One region of the Shewanella maritima genome, then DNA from elsewhere that is predicted to be linked to it. Evidence: predicted binding sites of a transcription regulator. Region 1 holds the regulator's gene; the other holds the start of a gene.
The links. The regulator ArgR, encoded in region 1, controls arginine synthesis, uptake and breakdown. The targets are predictions, from matches to a motif close to ANTGAATANNTATTCANT.
Positions count from the first base shown of each region.

Region 2: a site for ArgR is predicted at 5,708-5,725, ahead of gltB (glutamate synthase large subunit). Genes of this name have one in related genera too.

Region 1 covers NZ_CP036200.1:3,211,754-3,219,744, forward strand. The annotation lists gene EXU30_RS13745 (ABC transporter permease) at 1-751, shown strand, start outside; gene EXU30_RS13750 (ABC transporter ATP-binding protein) at 752-1,786, shown strand; gene EXU30_RS13755 (Dyp-type peroxidase) at 1,938-2,876, shown strand; gene EXU30_RS13760 (SDR family NAD(P)-dependent oxidoreductase) at 3,122-3,919, shown strand; gene EXU30_RS13765 (AraC family transcriptional regulator) at 3,949-4,941, shown strand; gene argR (transcriptional regulator ArgR) at 5,034-5,504, opposite strand; gene EXU30_RS13775 (dicarboxylate/amino acid:cation symporter) at 5,795-7,069, shown strand; gene EXU30_RS13780 (META domain-containing protein) at 7,201-7,626, opposite strand; gene EXU30_RS13785 (hypothetical protein) at 7,772-7,991, shown strand, end outside.
Region 2 covers NZ_CP036200.1:3,607,774-3,615,764, forward strand. The annotation lists gene EXU30_RS15305 (FAD-dependent oxidoreductase) at 1-1,201, opposite strand, end outside; gene gltB (glutamate synthase large subunit) at 1,208-5,656, opposite strand; gene mnmL (tRNA modification radical SAM protein MnmL/YtqA) at 6,172-7,098, shown strand; gene EXU30_RS15320 (Hpt domain-containing protein) at 7,324-7,689, shown strand.

The DNA.
Region 1 (7,991 bases):
TTCGCTACTACTATGGTTTGCCTTTATTTGGCCGTTCGCCATTTTGTGCCAGTATGCTTTTGACTACTTTGAGCAAAGCTGGAGCGCAGAGTTTCTCGAGTACAGCTTGAACAGTCTTTACATCGCTGCGCTTGTGAGCTTTATCTGTGTAGCATTGTCGTTGCTATTGATGTTTATTCGCCGTATTAGCCCGCGCTCGATGGACTCGCTGCCCTCGCGCTTAAGTAGCACAGGTTATGCAATTCCCGGTACTGTATTAGCCATTGGCGTGTTATCACCGCTTACTTTACTCGACTTTTCAATCAATGATTTATATCAGTACTTTGATGCGCAAGGACCAGGTTTGTTGTTTACCGGCAGTGTGTTCGCCCTGGTATTTGCTTTTTGTGTGCGCTTTATGGCGATAACCATTGGCAGTATTGAGAACAGTTATAAACGCATTTCGCCATCATTAGATATGGCCAGTATTACTATGGGGCAAAATCCTAAGCAGTTGTTGTGGCGAGTACACCTACCACTACTGAAAAAGGGCATCTTTGCTGGCGCGCTGTTAGTGTTTATCGAAAGCATGAAGGAGTTGCCCGCAGCGCTATTGCTAAGGCCTATCGGCTTTGAAAACTTAGCTACCTATGTTTTCCAATATGTATCCGATGAGCAGCTAGAGCTAGGTGCGCTATCTGCCATTGTGATTGTGCTGGTTGGTTTAATTCCGCTTATTTATTTGAATCGTTCCCTGGAGCAAAAGAGCTAAATGTCTACGTTAACCATTGAAAATGTCTCAAGTGCTTACGATGGTGAGCTGATCTTAAAAAAGCTCAATCTAACCCTAAAGAAAGGCGAGATAGTCGCACTACTTGGGCCAAGTGGTTGTGGTAAAACCACACTGCTCAGAGCGATTGCAGGCTTGCAACCCATTACCCAAGGGCGCATTGCTATCAATGGTACTACCTTGAGCGATGAGGGCATATTTGTACCGAGTGAGCAACGTGGCATAGGGATGATTTTTCAGGACTATGCGTTGTTCCCACACATGACAGTAGCTGACAATATTCTTTTTGGCGTAAATGGCTTGTCTAAAGCGCAGCGTCAGCAGCGCTTGCATGAAATGCTTGAGTTAGTGAAGTTAACTGACCTTGGTGAGCGTTATCCTCACGAGCTTTCAGGTGGCCAGCAGCAAAGGGTATCGATAGCCCGCGCATTGGCTTATGAGCCAGATGTGTTGTTGTTAGATGAACCGTTTTCAAACATCGATAGTCAAGTGCGCAGTGAAATGATGTTAGAGATACGCCAAATCCTTAAGCAGCGTAACGTAAGTGCTGTGTTTGTCACCCACAGTAAAGACGAGGCCTTCGTATTTGCAGACAAGCTAGCGCTATTTGAGCACGGCGCTATCGCCCAGTTTGGTCTAGCTGAAGACTTGTATCACCAACCAAATAGCCGCTATGTGGCGGAGTTCTTAGGCGCAAGTAATTACCTTAATGTGAAGCAGGTTAACGGTCATCGGTTATCTAGCGTATTAGGTGAGATGATCACAGACCAAGTTATTGATATTAATCAGCTTGGTTTTGGTAAGGGGCAATTGTTGCTGCGCCCTGAACAATTACAAATTGAAGCCTGTGAACAAGGTAATGGTGTGGTGCGAGACAGACGCTATATTGGCACGGCTTGCCAATATTGGGTAGAAGTTGAAGACCAAGTATTCGAAGTTCGAAGCTCAGAATTGAACCTAAAACCGCAACAAAAAGTGCAATTGACTGCTAAAGTTGAGCCCATGGTGATATTTTAGAGTCGACGTTTGTCCTAATGTTAAAAGTGTGAGATATAGCTATGTATTAGCAAAAGCGGTAAGTTAGATTCTCATGTTGGGTTAAGCCCTATTTTTTATTATTGCAGTTTTAGTTACTTAGGCCGACATAGATAAGGTGGTAGATCTCAAAATGGATAATCAAACTATGCCTCGTGAACAACTTGGAATATGCGCTGAGGGTAACCTGCACAGTGTGTATTTAATGTTTAACGTCAATGAGGGAGCCGAAGCTCAACTACGTGCATCGTTGGCTAGCGTAGCTCAATATATTTATGAGTTGACGGATCAATTTTCAGACAGCGCCTTTAACGGCTTTGTGGCGATTGGTGCAAACTTCTGGGACAGCTTTTATCCGCAAGGTCGCCCTGCATTATTAAAGCCGTTTCCATCGATGCAAAAAGATAATCGCGATGCCCCAGCGATTGAGTTTGATTTATTTGTTCACCTGCGTTGTGACCGTTTTGACATCTTGCACTTGGTTGCCAATGAAATTAACCAAATGCTAGAAGATAGCGTTGAGCTAGTTGATGAAGAGCGCGGCTTTAGATTTATGGACAGCCGCGACCTGACAGGCTTTGTTGATGGCACTGAAAACCCTAAGGGTCGCGGCCGTCAAGAAGTAGCGTTAGTTGGCGATGAAGACGAAGCATTCAAACAAGGCACCTATGTGCATGTACAAAAGTTTGCCCACAATCTAAGTAAGTGGAATCGCCTGCCAGTGCGCAAGCAAGAAGACATTGTTGGCCGTACCAAGGAAGACAACATTGAATACGCAAGCGAAGACAAGCCTCTTACCAGCCACATTAAGCGTGTGAACTTGAAGTCGGCTGAAGGTAAGTCGTTAGAGATTTTGCGTCAAAGCATGCCTTATGGCTCGGTAAAAGAACAAGGACTCATGTTTATCTCAGTTTGCCGCACACCAAGTCATTTTGAAGAGATGCTTAAGAGCATGGTGCACGGTGACGAGCATGGTAACTTTGACCACCTAATGAACTTTACTAAAGCGCTCACTGGCTCGTCGTTTTTCGCGCCATCATTAGATTTTTTACTGCAGTTTGAGCAAGGTTAAAGTGTAAAGCCTTTTTAACCGCGCTTAAAGTAGATATAAAGCAATGCCTAGGCATTGCTTTTTTGTTGCCTTGAAGCCGCGAAATCTTGATACATGAGTTGTAAATTGGCCTGAAGATACCAGTTTGGCGTGATTGGAATGCACTGTGGCGTGATTGGATATGAAATGGCGTGAATGAATAGCATAAAATTTGCTCATCGATTGGCGCAAATGCCAACTTGGTGACGACAATGGAGAGCAAACAAATGACACAAGCAAAATCTAAAGCAGGTACAGCGTTGGTGACAGGTGCATCAAGCGGTATAGGTCTCGAGTTAGCAACAATTCATGCTGAAAAGGGAGGTGACCTTATTTTGGTGGCCCGCTCCGAAGGCAAGCTAACTGAACTTAAAACCGAGCTAGAGAAGCGCTATCAGATAAAGGTTGAGGTTATTGCATGCGACTTATCAGAACCTGACTCGGCAAACGCGTTATTTGAGCAAACACAGGCAAAAGGTTTGCAAGTAGATGTGCTTATTAATAATGCTGGTTTTGGTGGCCACGGTTTGTTTCATCAGCGAGAGTTAAGTGCAGAGCAAGCTATGATGCAGGTAAATATGATCACATTGACCAACCTGACACACCTTTACTTACAAGGCATGGTCGAGCGTAATTACGGCAAGGTTTTAAATGTGTCTTCAACCGCATCGTTTATCCCTGGGCCGCTTCAGGCGGTGTACTACGCAACGAAAGCCTATGTAACCTCGTTCTCACAGGCATTGGCGGAAGAGGTTAAAGCAAACAATATTACTGTGACAGCACTTTGCCCTGGTGCGGTTGCCACTGGCTTTGTTAAAGCTGGTGATCTTGAAGGAGTGGAGATTTTTGATAAAGCTAAAACTCCACGCTCGGTAGCTGAATGTGGCTATCACGCTATGCAGCAAGGTGAGTTGGTGGCCTTTAATGAGTCATCACTTAAGTTCATGCTCAACTGGATTATGCCACTCCTGCCTCGCAAGCTTGTGCTTAAGTTTTCGCGTCAGGCAATGGAAAAGTCGAGTTAATATATCAGCTAACCGTGGAGCTAACTGCAATGAAAACAGCCAGTAAATTTAATATACCGAGTAATTGGTTGGTGCTATTTAACGATTTAGGGCTTGAGCTTGAGCAAATTCTTGCATTCAGTCAACTCCCTGCTGGTTTGTTTAAAAGGTCAAAGGTGCAGCTAACGCCTGAGCAGTACTTTCAATTATGGATTGGGATCGAGGCTGCCGCAGAGGCCGCTAATATCGATATTGCACTCAAGTTTGCCGAGGTTATGAGTTTTGAGCAGTTTGATGCACCAATTTTTGCTGCGATTTGCAGCCCTAATCTCAATGCCGCAGCCAGCCGGCTAAAGCAATTTAAACCGCTAATAGGGCCGATGATTTTGGACATAGAGCAAACAGCGCAATATACAGAGCTATCAACACGCTGTTATGGCCATAGTGGTAAGCTGCCTAAGGTACTGAGTTTAGTTGAGCTGGTGTTTTTTACTCAGCTTACCAGGCTAGCGACGCGCCAGCACATTAAACCAATTGATATAGTCGTGCCTGAGCAATTGGATGATATGCAGCCTTACGAAGATTATTTTGGCTGCAGTATTCGCCAAGGTGTGCAAACCGCGATTAAGTTCAGCGCCAGCGATGCTAAGGCGCCGTTTTTAACCAGTAACGAAACCATGTTGCACATGTACGAGCAAGGGTTAGTTGAACAGTTAGAGGCTATCGGCGCAAAGGACTCAACTTCTAGTCTGGTATTTAGTTGCTTGCTTGATTTGTTGCCTCAAGGGAAATCAGCCATTGATGATGTTGCAGCAGAGCTGGCAATGAGCAAGCGCACTTTGCAGCGAAAATTAACCGAGCAAGATTCAAGTTATCAGTTGGTGCTTAAACAGGTACGCCAACACTTAGCCGATTATTATTTGGAGCAAACAGACTTGCCGTTAATCGAAATTTCGTTCTTGCTTGGGTTTAAAGAGTCGAACTCATTTATTCGGGCATACAGTGGTTGGAGTGGAGTATCGCCAGCGAGAACTCGGCATTAGTTGATACTCTTTCCTGCGTTAGAAACTAAAAAGCCACCTTGGCTAGACTCACTTAGACTAGAGTAGGGTGGCTTTCTCAATTGTGTTCAGACTTACTCGCTGTAGTTAAACAGTGATTTAACCGTCTCTAGCGTGTCATCAATGGTGGTGATATTTGATGGTGAGATGAAGATGGTGTCGTCACCAGCAATCGTCCCCAAAATACCTTCTGGCTTACCGATGGAGTCTAATAGGCGTGCGATTAGCTGCGCTGCACCTGGGCTGGTGCGTACTACAATCATCGCCTGGTTGTGGTCAACATCGAGCACTAGGTTTTTAAGCGGGCTACCGGCCGTTGGTACACCTAATTCTGCTGGTAAGCAGTAAACCATTTCTTGCTTAGCGTTACGTGTGCGTACAGCGCCAAACTTACTTAGCATGCGCGATACTTTAGATTGGTTTATGTTGCTGAATCCTTCCGCCTGAAGTGCGTTAACAATTTCACTCTGGCTACCAAAGCGTTCTTCTTTAAGGATCGCTTTAAAGGTCCTTACCAATTCATCCTGATTTTTGGTTGCTGGCATAATGTTAGTTTCTTCTTATGATTGTTATTCAAAAAACCGCTGTATTTTGAATAGAAATTGCATCAAAGTCAAGAATACCCCTTTGTTGGTGAATAAAAATTCACTGATTTAACTAAAGTGTGACAAGCGTTTGCGTGTGCAGTACACCTTTGTCGCAAAAATGCGTTACAAAGTGGACTAATTCTCAGTCAGCCTGCGTCACATGACGTAGATCATCTTTTGCCTTTGTATGTCTTGCTAGACTTGCGCCCCGTCATTTTTTGCAAGTTAACAAATCAAGGTAAAGACATATGTCAACGCAAACCCCTTCAGTGTTTTCGCGAGCTTGGTCTCGATGGATGGCTGTTCCGCTTTGGATGCAAATTCTTATTGGTATGACGCTAGGTATTGCTGTTGGTGTCGGGCTTGGAGAAAGTGCAACTTACCTAAAGCCGATAGGAACTATCTTTGTTAACACTATTAAGATGCTTATTGTGCCGCTGGTGTTCTGCTCGTTAATTGTTGGTGTGACCTCCATGCAAGACACCGCCAAAATGGGACGGATTGGTTTCAAATCTTTCGTGTTCTACCTTGGCACGACCGCGTTCGCAATGACAATTGGCTTACTTGTGGGGCATATTTTGCAGCCAGGAGCTGGGCTAGATTTAGTGCAATCGGGCGTTGATGAAACCGTAAAGCAAGCGCCGTCGTTGATGGAAACCTTGATTAACATAGTGCCGACTAACCCTGTTGCTGCACTGGCTAGTGGTCAAATTCTGCAGGTGATTGTATTTGCGGTTGCGTTAGGTATTGCGTTAGTGCTGATTGGCGAGCGTGGTCAGCCAGCGATTAAAGTATTCGAAAGTCTAGCTGAAGCTATGTTCAAGCTAACTGACATGGTGATGAAGCTAGCGCCATATGGTGTGTTTGGTTTAATGGCTTGGGTTGCTGGAGAGTATGGTCTAGACATGTTACTTCCACTGATTAAAGTTATCGCTGCAGTTTACATTGGCTGTGTTTTACATATCGTAGGTTTTTACAGCGCTGCATTAGTCTTACTGGGTAAGCTCAACCCAGTGCACTTTTTCAAAGGCATTAGCAATGCCATTGTTGTGGCTTACACCACTTCAAGTTCGGCAGGCTCGCTGCCAGCTAGTATGAAGTGTGCTAATGAGCTTGGCGTAAATAAGAAGATCTCTAGTTTCGTATTGCCGCTAGGAACTACCATCAATATGGATGGCACCGCGCTGTATCAAGGCGTGACCGCTTTGTTTGTCGCTCAGGCTTTTGGTATTGATCTAACCTGGGTTGATTATGTCACCATTATTCTAACTGGGACTTTGGCATCTATCGGCACAGCAGGTGTGCCTGGCGCAGGTCTAGTGATGCTAACTCTAGTATTAACCACTGTTGGTCTACCACTGGAGGGTGTGGCGATTATTGCTGGTATCGACCGCATTTTGGATATGGCGCGTACCACGGTTAATGTATGTGGTGACTTAACCGCAACCACCATTATTGCTCGCAGTGAAAATGAGCTGAACGTGCAACAATACCAAGCGGATACATCAAGCAAGGAAAGCTAACGCTAGAAAGTTGCAGTTAAGCATAATAAGCTCTGATTTCTGCATTCAAAACAAAGGCCGTAATATCGATATTACGGCCTTTATTATTTTGCAGGAGTGTCTGTTTTTATCTAGTAAATTCTTAGTTAATGTTACTGAGATTTATTTAGCTCAAATAACACCTGACCTTGTGCATCAAGTAGGTACAGTTTGGTTTTAGCAAATTGATATTGGCTGACCTTAGGCAGTGAGTCCATGAACATCCGCTCTTGCTTCACTAGCCCATCAACACAAGCTTTACGGGTGCTGCCAAGACTTTGTAGAGTTAATTGCGTCTGTTGATACTCATACCTGCCGCTAAAACGATTACAGCTATTATTGCCTGACAGTTGGCCGTCTTGTTCGAATGTGATTCTAGGCTTGCTGTAGGATGCAACTGGCTCACCTGCAATATCTGTTACAGACCATTGTCCAGACAAGGTTTCAAATAGCTGCTCGGCATTAACTGCAGTAGGTTGGTTTGAGCACGCTGTTAAGGCGACAACAAGTCCACTGACAGCTAAAAATTGTTTTATCATAAGGGCAATCCATCAAAGTCACGCGTTAGCGGCTATTTTAGCGATTGCTGCACCAAAGTGTAACTAGGCATCACAAACTAGCAGCTTAATTTATGTTAATTTAGGTGGCTAACGGAGCGATAGGCCATCTTCAGGGGTAGTTTTAGTGAAAGTGTTTAAGATTCTTCATGTCATAGGCATCGTTATGCTGCTTGTTGGCGCAGGTTTGCTGTTGCTAAGTGACGTGTCTTTGCAAACTCAGGGAATGCTCATTACCGCTAGTTTAATTGGTGGTGGTTTATTATTAATGTCGCCTTTTCCGGTTGCGCTGTTTATTGAGTGGGCTCAAGCTCAGGATAAACAGGCGCAAGATAAACAAAAGCAGG
Region 2 (7,991 bases), 400 kb from region 1:
TTGCCTGGAAGCCAAAGGCAATGATGATGGCGTCAGCTTCTAGCACTTGCTCGCTATCAGAAATCACTTCAGCACGTTGACGACCAGACTCATCAGCTTCACCCATTTGGGTTTCAACGCATTCAATGCCAGTTACCTTGCCATTTTGAGTTTTGATAGCCGTTGGTTGGCGATTGAATAAGAAGTTAACCCCTTCTTCTTTGGCGTTTTGTACTTCACGCACCGAGCCTGGCATATTGGCTTCGTCGCGGCGATATGCACAAGTTACGCTCGCAGCGCCCTGACGCACAGCTGTGCGCACACAATCCATAGCGGTATCACCACCACCGAGTACCACAACTTTTTGCCCTTCAAGGCTTAAGTAAGGCGTGTCAGCTGACTCTGTACCCATTAGCTGGTGGGTATTACCAATAAGATAGGGCAGCGCTTGAATCACGCCTTCAGCGTCTTCATTTGGCAGGCGCGCTTTCATTGCGCTGTAAGTGCCCATACCTAGGAACACGGCATCATACTCATCCAGTAAGCTCTGGAAGCTAATATCCTTGCCAATCGTCACGCCAAGCTTGAACTCAATGCCCATGCCTTCCATCACTGCGCGGCGAGTTGCCATCACAGACTTGTCTAGCTTGAACGCCGGAATACCGTAAGTAAGTAGGCCGCCAATTTGTGGGTACTTATCAAACACCACGGCTTGTACACCATTGCGAGCGAGAATATCTGCACAGCCAAGGCCCGCAGGCCCCGCGCCAACGATAGCAACACGCTCTTTACGCGGCGTAACATGCGTCATATCAGGACGCCAGCCTTGAGCGATAGCTGTGTCGGTAATGTATTTCTCTACATTACCAATGGTAACGGCACCAAAGTCATCATTTAGGGTACATGCGCCTTCGCAAAGTCTGTCTTGCGGGCACACGCGGCCACAAATCTCAGGCAAGGTGTTGGTTTCATGAACTAGATCAGCCGCTTCCATAATCCGCCCTTGCTTAGCCAGCTTGAGCCAGTTTGGAATATAGTTGTGTAGTGGGCACTTCCACTCACAATACGGGTTACCACAATCAAGGCAGCGGTCTGCTTGCTCATCAACCTGGCCTTGTGTGAATGGTTGATAGATCTCGATAAACTCTATCGCACGTTTCTCGGCAGCATGTTTGGTTGGGTCTACGCGGCCGACTTCGATAAATTGAAAATCATTACTCATCTTGGTTTACCCCGCCTTTACCGCTAACTCTGGACTTTTCTGCTCGATTTTTAATAAATCGCCCACTGCAATGTTCTTAGGTTTAACCAGAACAAAGCAGTCAATCCAGTTGTCAAAGTCGCTTAAAATCATATTGGCGTGTTCGCTGCCAGTTTCTTGCACATGGGCTTGGATCAGCTCTTTTAAGTGTGCCTGCTGAATGCTTGATTCAATCTTATGGGTGTCGACCATTTCGGTATTCACCCGGCGGTGGAAGCGGCGATGTTGGTCAAACACGTAAGCAAAGCCACCTGTCATACCCGCACCAAAGTTAACCCCGGTTTTACCCAGCACAACCACGATGCCACCAGTCATGTATTCACAACCGTTGTCACCTAGGCCTTCGACTACCGCAATAGCGCCTGAGTTACGCACAGCAAAACGCTCACCGGCTTTACCTGCAGCGTATACGCGGCCGCCAGTGGCACCGTAAAGGCAGGTGTTACCCATAATCGCGCTGCGCTCTGACTGGAACGGGCTGCCCACAGGTGGGTGAATGACAATCTTGCCGCCACTCATACCTTTGCCCACATAATCGTTGGCATCGCCGCATAGTTTTAACTCAAGGCCTGGGCTATTCCACACGCCAAAGCTTTGACCTGCACTGCCGTTAAAGCCAAGCGAGATAGTCTCTTTGGCGCCGTTTACGCCAACCTTTGTAGCGATAAAGCCAGAAAGACTCGCGCCCACTGAGCGGTCGGTATTGTTAATTGCGTACTGATTTGCGTAAGGCTCAGCATTCAATACTGCGGCTTCACAATCGGTCACTAAGGTTTGGTTTAGCGCACCAGGATCAGACGGTGGATTAGTCTCTTTCCAAGTAATATCAGTGCCTTGTGGTACTTGTGGCTGGTACAGAATTGGTGCTAGGTCTAAACCTTGTTGTTTTTCGGTTTGACCATCTAAAGCTTGCAGCCAATCGCTGCGGCCAACCAGCTTATCAAACTCACTTACGCCTAGTTTCGCCATCCACTGACGCACTTCTTTGGCAACGAATTCAAAGTAGGTGACTACTTTGTCTGGTAAGCCGTGGTAGTGATTGTCGCGAAGATTTTGATCTTGCGTCGCCACACCAGTCGCACAGTTATTCAGGTGACAAATACGCAGGTATTTACAACCTAATGCAATCATAGGCACAGTGCCAAAACCAAAGCTTTCTGCGCCTAGTAGCGCGGCTTTAATGACGTCAGTACCTGTCTTTAGGCCGCCATCAACTTGCAAACGAATTTTATGGCGCAGGCCGTTTTCAACTAACGCCTGATGCACTTCGGCAAGGCCAAGCTCCCATGGTGAGCCGGCATATTTAACTGAGGTGATTGGGCTTGCGCCTGTACCACCATCATAGCCAGAGACAGTGATCATATCGGCATAGGCTTTTGCCACACCTGTAGCAATGGTGCCGATGCCAGGCTCAGATACCAGTTTCACTGATACCAGCGCTGTTGGGTTAATTTGTTTTAAATCGAAAATTAGCTGAGCTAAATCTTCAATCGAGTAAATATCATGGTGCGGCGGCGGTGAAATCAAGGTCACGCCCGGACGCGAGTGACGCAGACCGGCAATTTCCACACTTACCTTATGACCCGGCAGCTGACCGCCTTCACCCGGTTTTGCGCCTTGGGCAACTTTAATTTGTAGCACTTCAGCGTTAACCAGATAATGCGCCGTTACACCAAAGCGACCTGATGCGATTTGCTTAATCGCGGAGTTTCGCTCTGAGTAAAAGCGACTTGGATCTTCACCGCCTTCACCTGAATTTGAGCGCCCACCTAAACGATTCATGGCTACTGCTAAAGCTTCATGGGCTTCTGGGCTAAGTGCACCAATACTCATGGCGGCGCTGTCAAAGCGGCCATATAAGTTGCTGGCATCTTCTACCTGAGCTTCATCAATGCTGCTTTGATTGCCGTTAATACCGATAAGGTCGCGTAAGGTGGCAACTGGGCGGTCATCAACTAACTCGGCAAACTTTTGATATTTAGCAAAGTCGCGAGTATTGAGTGAAGCTTGCAGTGTATTAACGACATCTGGGTTGAAACAGTGGTATTCACCGCCTTCAACGTATTTCAGTAAACCACCTTGAGGCAGGGGTACATGCTTGCGATAGGCGCTCTTGTGTAGCACTTTTTGGTCGCTAGCAATGTGCTCAAAGCTCACGCCTTCAATACGACTCACAACACCTTTAAAACATAGTTCAACCACCTCTTTTGACAGACCCACAGCTTCAAACTGCTGCGAGCAGCGGTAAGAGCCAACGGTACTAATGCCCATTTTCGACATGATTTTGCGTAGGCCTTTTTCAGTGCCTGAGCGGAAGTTAAGCATTAGTGCTGCTGTGTCGTCTACCTGGTTAAGCTTAGCCATTGCCGAGATTGACTCGTAGACCAGATATGGGTAAATCGCAGTTGCGCCAAAGCCAAGCAGCACGGCAAAGTGATGCGGGTCGCGCGCAGATGCGGTTTCAACAATGATGTTAGTATCGCAGCGCAGGCTTTTATCGACTAGACGAGTTTGCACCGCACCTACGGCCATCGCCGCAGGAATAACTTGTACATTTTTACCGACGGCGCGATCAGATAGCACCAACAAGGTTGTGCCACTGCGAGCTAATCGCTCAGATTCGTCAGTAATACGCTCGATAGCTTGCTCCAAGCTTTCGCTGGCATCGTAATTTAAGTCGACCGTATTGGCGCGGTAGTAATTACTATCTAGCCCCAACAATTGATTAAAGTCGCTAAACAGTAAAATAGGTGAGTCAAACATCACCCTGTAGGCGTTACCTGTGGTTTCGCAGAACAGGTTTTGCTCACGGCCGACACAGGTTGCCAGACTCATTACGTGCTTTTCACGTAACGGGTCAATCGGAGGGTTAGTCACCTGAGCGAACTTTTGACGGAAGTAGTCATAAAGCGAGCGTGACTTTTTCGACAGCACTGCCATCGGCGTGTCATCACCCATAGAGCCAGTGGCTTCTTCGCCTTTGTTTGCCAATACCCAAATGACTTGTTCAAGTTCTTCGCGGCTATAACCAAATTGTTTTTGGTATTGCAGTAGGGTGTCTTTGTCAAACACGCTCGCACCCAGCTTTGCTTGATCAACTTTGTCAGCAGGAATGAGGGTTTGGCTATTCTTCGCCATCCACTCTTTGTATGGATGACGGCGTTTTAAGTCATTATCGATTTCAAATGATTGATAAAGCTTGCCATTAAGGGTATCGAGAACCAATAGCTCACCAGGGCCAACTCGGCCTTTCTCAACAACTTCATCTGCCGCGTAGTCCCAAATCCCCACTTCTGAGGCTAGGGTGATAATTCTGTCTTTGGTGATCACATAGCGAGACGGACGCAAACCATTGCGGTCAACCGCACAAGCAGCATGACGGCCATTGGTCATTACAATACCCGCAGGGCCATCCCAAGGCTCCATGTGCATAGAGTTGAAGTCGTAAAACGCTTTTAGCTCGTCATCCATTTCTGGATTTGACTGCCACGCTGGTGGAATAAGCAAACGCATGGCGCGGTATAGATCCATACCGCCCGATAGCAGCATTTCTAGCATGTTATCGAGCGACGATGAGTCTGAGCCGGTTTCGTTCACAAACGGCGCTGCTTGCTGTAAATCAGGTAGTAGCGGCGAGCTAAACTTATAAGCCCTCGCTCGTGCCCATTGGCGGTTACCGGTAATGGTATTAATTTCACCATTGTGGGCAAGGTATCTAAATGGCTGTGCAAGCGGCCACTTAGGTGAAGTGTTAGTAGAGAAGCGCTGATGGAATAAACAAATCGCACTTTTTAGGCGCAGGTCAGCAAGGTCTTGATAGAAATGCGGTAGGTCCGCAGGCATTAATAGACCTTTGTAAACGATAACCTGACCAGACAGGCTGGCGACATAGCAGTCTTGCTCTGACTGAATTTGTTGTTCAAGGCGACGGCGCGCCATATATAAGCGGCGCTCAAGATCTTTTTCACGCCAGCCAACAGGTGCATTAATTAATACTTGATAGATTTGCGGCAGACTTTCGCGACCAATCTCACCTAGTACCTCTTTGTTAACAGGCACTTTACGCCAGCCTGCAACACCTAAGGTTTCTCGTTGTAGTTCTTTTTCTAGAATAAATTTGGCTTCGTCAGCTTTTTGCTGATCTTGGCTTAAAAACAACATTCCCACCGCAAAGTTACGGCTAAGGTGCCAATCGTTTTCTGCTGCAACAGCTTTGAAAAACTCTCTAGGCATTTGCATTAGCAAACCACAGCCATCACCTGTACGTCCGTCGGCGGCAATACCACCACGGTGTTTCATGCGATCAAGACCATGAATCGCAGTACGTACAATTCGGTGACTGGCTTCACCATCCATTTGTGCAATCAGACCAAACCCACAATTGTCTCTTTCGAAACTGGGATGATATAGGCTCATACAACCCCCTAAAGCTATATAGATACACGACATCGGGGTTAAAATTAGAATATTCCATATATATGCACCCGAACCATCCAAATTAAACCGAGAATGAATAAAGGTCAAACCAAAAAAACTGCAGTTTATGAAAGTTAATTACTGATTTTTTGAAAATATCGGTCAAGTTTACGTTGACGTAAAGAGTTGGTCTGTTGGTTTATGTTGTTGATATATAGTGTTTTGGTTTGGTTTTTGTCGATTGTGTGACCTAGTTTGAAATTTTCATATGTATTGTTTTTGATATAGAAATATTGAATTTTATTTCAAGTACAGTTTTGTGGGATTAATTGGGTTTATTTGTATAATTATTCACTTTGATTGAGTTTGTAGGACAGTTTTGTTTAAAACATTGACAGTTAATTAGCTAGATTGCCTGCGATATGGGCAAAAAAAGCATGTTTTTTGATTTAGCGCCAAGTTTCCTGTTTAAGTTTTCCCTAAAATTGCGCCTTTTTTAATGAAAGGCAGTAGCAATGGGCTTAGATGATTACGTCAACACGTTTGGGGCAGAGTGCAAACGCCGTTATGGTGGACGCATTAAAAAGCTCACTATTGACGCTGCATTTACTTGCCCCAATCGCGACGGCACTTTAGGTAAAGGTGGCTGCACTTTTTGCAATGTTTCTTCGTTCAACGAGCAACAAGGCAAAGGCCAAAGCATTGAGGTGCAATTGCACCAAGGTAAGCAGAACCTGTTGCCCAGTGCACGTCAGTCAAAATCTAAGTATATTGCTTATTTTCAGGCTTACACCAGCACTTATGATGAGTATGAAGTACTCAAAAATAAGTATGATCAGGCGCTTGCTGATGAGAACGTCGTTGGCTTGCACATAGGTACGCGCCCAGACTGTGTGCCAGATGAAGTGTTAGACCTGTTGGTTGAGTATCAACACCGTGGTATCTATGTGTGGCTGGAACTTGGACTACAAACTGCCAATGAGCAAACGTTGAAGCGCATTAATCGTGGTCATAGTATTGCACAGTATCAAGATACAGTTGAACGAGCTCATCAACGAGGGCTAAAAGTTTGTACTCATTTGATCTTGGGGCTACCCGGTGAATCTGAAGCAGATTATATGAATAGTCTTAACTATGTGCTCAAGGTCGGCGTTGAAGGACTGAAGGTACACCCGCTACATATAGTCGAAGGTAGTACTATGGCCAAACAATGGCGCTATGGTTCACTCGATACTATCTCAAAACAAGATTATGCAACAAACGTTGCTAAACTTATTCGTCATACTCCAAGCGATGTGATTTTTCACCGAGTCACTGCTTATGCTAAAAAGCCAATGTTGTTGGCGCCAGATTGGTGTGCGTTTAGGTGGGAGGGCTTAGTTGCCATTGTCGATCAACTACGCGAATTTGGTGGTCAAGGCAGTGCCTTATTTGAACGTTAAAACTACCAACAAATAGTTATGGTTAAATGTTACTAAATGTGCAAAAGTCGACTAAATCGTATCTTTTTTGAGCGGTGGTAATATTAATCTTGCTAAAATGTTAAAGTTTTGTGCGGGTATTGGCTAATATCTCTGCCTAGCGGTCGCTATTCTTGCATGGGCGCTTTTACTGAGTATGATATTCCTAACTTCAATGTCTTACACTTGTAATTAGAGGTGCCCTTAATGGCCACGACAGAACTAGAGACAGTATTAGATCTCAACACACTTGAGCAATATATCAGCGCAATTGGTGCAGCAACATTACTTAAAAGTGTAGTGTTATTTGAGCAACTTATGCCTGAGTATGTTGGTAGCTTAGTTAAAGCTAGCGAAGCTAGTGACAAAGATACTCTTTGTGCAGAAGCTCACAAGTTCAAAGGTGCCGCTGGTTCAGTTGGTCTTAAGCGTATTCAACAGCTTGCACAAAAGCTGCAGCATGGTGAAGAAGCGAGCTGGGAAACAGAAAACCAAGCTTGGCTAGCTGAGGTTGTAGAGCATGCAGAAGCAGATTTACAACAACTAAAGTTATTCTTAGAAGCTAAGTCATAATCACGATCGAAAGAAAGTTTAGACTGTAAAAAGTTTCTAGCTAAAACGCACAAGCGATTGATTCGTCTTGTGCGTTTTTGTTTTATCGGCTTGTGACTTCCAGTCGATTCACTGCTGTTCATTCCCTCTCTCGAGTAGCTTAAGTCCCCTATCTAGCTATTGCGTCAATAACCAACACACATATCTAGATTCTACGTGTACTATGCTCTGCGATATTTGTTTATCCCGGTCACAATAACAGCATCTTAACTTGTGAAAACTGCGTTGATAATTCACTATCTTCATTAAATCTTAATTTAGCA